DNA from 2 places in the Bacillus stercoris genome. Region 1 is predicted to be linked to the other one. Evidence: a T-box and tRNA genes for the amino acid it is inferred to sense, from the RefSeq annotation. Region 1 holds a T-box; the other holds one or more tRNA genes.

The links. A T-box is a leader RNA that pairs with one kind of tRNA and senses whether it is charged. The one in region 1 lies ahead of tyrS (tyrosine--tRNA ligase), so its partner is inferred to be a tRNA-Tyr.
Region 2: it has a tRNA-Tyr gene. The T-box ahead of tyrS (tyrosine--tRNA ligase) is inferred to sense a tRNA for this amino acid. The anticodon was not compared.

The regions. Positions count from the first base shown of each region.
Region 1 covers NZ_CP121861.1:389,171-391,557, reverse strand. Annotated here, with positions in the region: gene QA442_RS02075 (YwaF family protein) at 1-321, opposite strand, end outside; gene ywaE (tyrZ transcriptional regulator YwaE) at 472-987, shown strand; T-box leader at 982-1,196, shown strand; gene tyrS (tyrosine--tRNA ligase) at 1,238-2,387, shown strand, end outside.
Region 2 covers NZ_CP121861.1:4,168,621-4,171,007, forward strand. Annotated here, with positions in the region: gene rsiW (anti-sigma-W factor RsiW) at 1-139, opposite strand, end outside; gene sigW (RNA polymerase sigma factor SigW) at 153-716, opposite strand; tRNA gene QA442_RS21460 (tRNA-Gln) at 946-1,017, opposite strand; tRNA gene QA442_RS21465 (tRNA-Tyr) at 1,022-1,106, opposite strand; tRNA gene QA442_RS21470 (tRNA-Thr) at 1,128-1,200, opposite strand; tRNA gene QA442_RS21475 (tRNA-Val) at 1,205-1,280, opposite strand; tRNA gene QA442_RS21480 (tRNA-Glu) at 1,284-1,358, opposite strand; gene QA442_RS21485 (2-thiouracil desulfurase family protein) at 1,538-1,993, shown strand; gene QA442_RS21490 (GNAT family N-acetyltransferase) at 2,006-2,387, shown strand, end outside.

The DNA.
Region 1 (2,387 bases):
TACAAACAGCTTTCTGCTTTTTGTCACTAGCATAATGGCTGACAAATACACCGACAGGTCACTAAGCTGGAGAGGCAATGAAGTGCGCACTGACCACCTGCCCGTGGCGATCATCCATATTTGATAGCCGATTTGCGAACCAAGCAAAAGAAACACAAACAAAAAACGCAAAAACCGGCTGGCCTTAGACCGTTTAATCCCATCTTGAAACAGAAACAACAGAACGGCCAAAAGAGCGATAATCGCTAGCGTTACCACATGCTCTGTCGAAAACAGATGAAATGGATCATGCTTATAGACGGATTGAACATACTTTTGCAAAACTGCACCCCCGTTTGCGGTTTTTTGTTTATTTTGGCGTTGTTTGGGCTTTTTTTATTCAACCGATATATGGGCTTGAAGTTCACATCAGACTCTGTTACAATTCGTTTCATAGCTAATGATTCTGATAATTTAAGGCAGGCCTAAAAAATGGAACGTTCACATCGACATCAGCAGCTTCGGAAGGAAGAACACGATACACTTTCTAAGCTCAAACAAATGCCCGTCGAGTCACTCAACCTGGAAGCCATTTCGATCGCTACGAATCTGTATCGGTCTGCGCAAAGGCTCCGTGTCAAAATGGAGACTGAGGTTCTTTCTTCCTATAACCTTTCTTGGACCGCTTTCTCCATTCTTTATGATCTATGGGTATGGGGAGCGCTCGAAACAAGAAAAATCGCTGAGCTGTCAGGGATATCTACAGCTACAGCAAGCAACGTGATCAAAACACTTGAAAAAAAGAGTTTTTGCCGTAAAAGCATCGACACAAGAGATCGGCGACTCGTGTTTGTCTCCATCACCGATTCCGGCAAACAAGCGATCGAAGAACTCTACCCTGAGTTTCACAAAGGGGAAACAGAGCTCATAGGGGGAATGACAAAGGACGAACAGAAAACATTGACAGGGCTGCTTAGAAAGGTAGCTGACAATCCTCATACACCATAAGCTTTGACGGGAATCCAGTAGGGTTTGTCTCCCTGTTCCAGAGAGCCGGCGGAAGGTGCGAGCCGGCGCACAGGCAAACGTGAATTACCTCCCCGAGCTTTCTTTGTGAACCTTAAAAGTAGCAAAGAACGGGAAACCGTTATTCGAATGAGCGGAAGACGATGTCTTCAACCAGGGTGGTACCGCGTGCATTGAGCCACGTCCCTTATCGGGATGGGCTCTTTTTTGTGTTTGTAAAAAAGGAGGAAAAGTGATGAAAACATTTGAACAGCTCACAGCAGCACAGCAAAAAGAAGTCGAAAGACAGCTTCAGCTTTACATGACAGGCGCCCACGAAGTCATACCGCCGGAGGAATTAAAGGCAAAGCTCGTGAAATCGATTTCGACAGGCACACCGCTCAAAATTAAACTTGGATTAGATCCGTCTGCACCAGATGTACATTTGGGCCATACGGTTGTGTTAAACAAGCTTCGCCAATTTCAAGAAAACGGCCACATTGTCCAGCTGTTAATTGGGGATTTCACAGGGAAAATCGGTGATCCGACCGGAAAATCAGCAGCAAGAAAGCAGCTGACTGATGAAGAAGTTCAACACAACGCCAAAACATATTTTCAGCAATTCGGAAAAGTGCTGGATCCTGAAAAAGTCGAGCTTCACTACAACTCGAAATGGCTGAAAACATTGAATCTGGAGGATGTCATTGAATTGGCAGGCAAAATAACCGTAGCCCGCCTGATGGAGCGCGACGACTTTGAAGAACGCATCGCCATGCAAAAACCGATCTCGCTTCATGAATTCTTTTACCCATTGATGCAGGGATACGATTCTGTCGTTCTCGAAAGCGATATTGAACTTGGCGGAACAGACCAGCATTTCAATGTCCTCATGGGCCGGCATTTCCAAGAACGATACAACAAAGAAAAACAAGTTGTCATCCTGATGCCGCTCTTGGAAGGCTTGGATGGCGTGGAGAAAATGTCGAAGTCGAAACACAACTACATCGGCATTGACGAACATCCAAACGACATGTACGGAAAAACGATGTCACTGCCCGACAGCCTGATGAAAAAATACATCCACTTGGCAACAGACTTAGAGCTTGAAGAGAAAAAACAGCTCGTGAAAGACTTAGAAACCGGCGCAGTTCATCCACGTGATGCCAAAATGCTTTTAGCCAAAACAATCGTCCGAATGTATCACGGAGAGAAAGCAGCAGAAGCTGCCGAACACTCGTTTAAAACAGTCTTTCAGGAAAACAGCCTTCCTGATGATATTCCGTCTGTCCAATGGGAAGGCGAGAAAACAATCGCGATTGTCGATCTGCTCGTTACATTGAAGCTCCTCTCTTCGAAGAGCGAGGCGCGCCGCATGATTCAAAACGGAGGTGTACGCATCGACG
Region 2 (2,387 bases), 500 kb from region 1:
ATTTCTCCATCTCGTAAAAATGCTTTCTGCATGTCTCGCATGTCTCCAGATGTTCATTTAATACGTGTTCATCTTTTGGAAGGATATCTCCATCAAGATGCATATGCATAAGCTGCACAATTTGTTCAGGACAGCTCATTTCATCACCCCACTTAAAGATCCCTTAATTGTTTTCTAAGAGCCTCTCTGCCTCTGTGAATCCGCGTTTTCACAGTCCCCACAGGAATGTTTAGAATCTCCCCGATTTCAATTAATGAGAGTTCGTCAATATACTTTAATACGATGACTGTTCTGTATTTGTCAGGAAGCTTTAAAATTTTCTGCTGAATCGTGTTTGAGAGCTCCAGCGACACAACTGCATCTTCAGGCAAAACACCATCTGCGGCGATTTGAGAATACATGGTCAAGCCTTCCGTACCAGCCACCTCTGCATCGAGGTAATAATCCGGCTTCTTTTTGCGAATGCGGTCAATGGTCAAATTGGTCGCGATTCGATAAAGCCAAGTTGAAAATTTCCGGTTAATATCAAAACTGTCGATATTAACGTACGCTCTGATGAAAGCCTCCTGTGCAATATCCTCCGCCTCATGCACATTGCCAAGCATACGGTAGCAAAGCTGATAAATTTTATCTTTGTAAATATCTACGATGTCCGCAAATGCATCCTGGTCGCCTTTTTTGACTTGTTTAATTCTTTTTTTAATCATCATTTCCATATTTATCTAACCTCTGCCTTCACCGGTCTGTATGTATACGAGCTTCGTTTCAAAAGGTTTCAATTTTTTTATAAAATAAGTTTATCAAATTTTTGGCAGGGTGTAGATGGTAATTCGTGAATAAACTACCTTAACATATTTTTAAAATTATTATACAGACTGAACAGTTAGAAGTTGGAATGAATTTTAAAAAAGAAAAAAGACACCTTTTGGTCAAAGGTGTCTGTGACTGGGCTAGCTGGATTCGAACCAACGCATGACGGAGTCAAAGTCCGTTGCCTTACCGCTTGGCTATAGCCCAATAATGGTGGAGGGGGGCAGATTCGAACTGCCGAACCCTGAGGGAGCGGATTTACAGTCCGCCGCGTTTAGCCACTTCGCTACCCCTCCACATTAAATTTAGAAAAACAGTGCCGGCAAGAGGACTTGAACCCCCAACCTACTGATTACAAGTCAGTTGCTCTACCAATTGAGCTACACCGGCAAGATGGTGGAGGATGACGGGCTCGAACCGCCGACCCTCTGCTTGTAAGGCAGATGCTCTCCCAGCTGAGCTAATCCTCCAAATGGTGACCCGTACGGGATTCGAACCCGTGTTACCGCCGTGAAAGGGCGGTGTCTTAACCGCTTGACCAACGGGCCGTTGTGTTCTCGTCGAGCTGACAAAAGTTATTATATACAGGTCACCCCCTGTTTGTAAAGAGAAAAATTAAATTTTTTATTTTCAAACTTTTTAACTCCTTTTTTAACTGAAAAAGCCTCCCAACTAAAGTCATTTATTTTATGATAGAGACAAGCAAAGCAAGAGAGGAGAAACCAATATGATTCTAGTCAGTTCCTGCCTTGGAGGCATTGAGTGCAGATATAACGGCTCTCACGCAGCGTCTGAGAAAATCAGAAAACTCGTCGCTAAAAATAGAGCAGTCATGGCTTGCCCTGAACTTCTTGGCGGCTTTTCAACCCCCCGTGAACCCGCAGAAATCATAGGAGGCACCGGCGAGGATGTCCTCAATGGAACCGCAAAAATCGTGACAGCTTCAGGAGAAGATGTCACAGAGCTATATATGGAAGGTGCCGCGAAAACATTGGCTTACGCAAAAGAAATCAACGCCACTGCCGTCATATTAAAAGAAAACAGTCCATCTTGCGGAAGCGGCTTTATCTATAACGGCACATTCTCTGGCAAAAAAATCCCCGGCAGCGGAGTAACCGCCGCACTGCTAAAACAAGCGGGCTACCGCGTCATTTCAGAAAATCAGCTAGACGACATATTGTAAGGAGGCCACCCCATGACTCAAGACATTTCTTTATCCTTCTATAAGCCTGAACACTTGCCCGAGCTTCAATCATTCACGCTCACCAACGATGACAAACGCTTCACCTCCCTTCCAAAAGAGGTGCTGTCTCAGGCTCTGGGCATACAGGACCGCTACCCGGTTGTCATCTTAAAAGACGACCTTCCAGTCGGTTTTTTCATTTTACATGCATCAAAAGAAACGCTAGCTTGCTATTCTAACAATCCATTTGCTTTACTGCTCAGCTCCCTGTCTTTAAACGCTGTGCATCACGGAAAAGGGTACGCGAAAAAAGCCATGCTTTTGCTTCCCTCTTTTGTGAGCGGATACTTTCCATGGTGCGACGAAATCATCTTGGCCGTCAATCATCTGAACA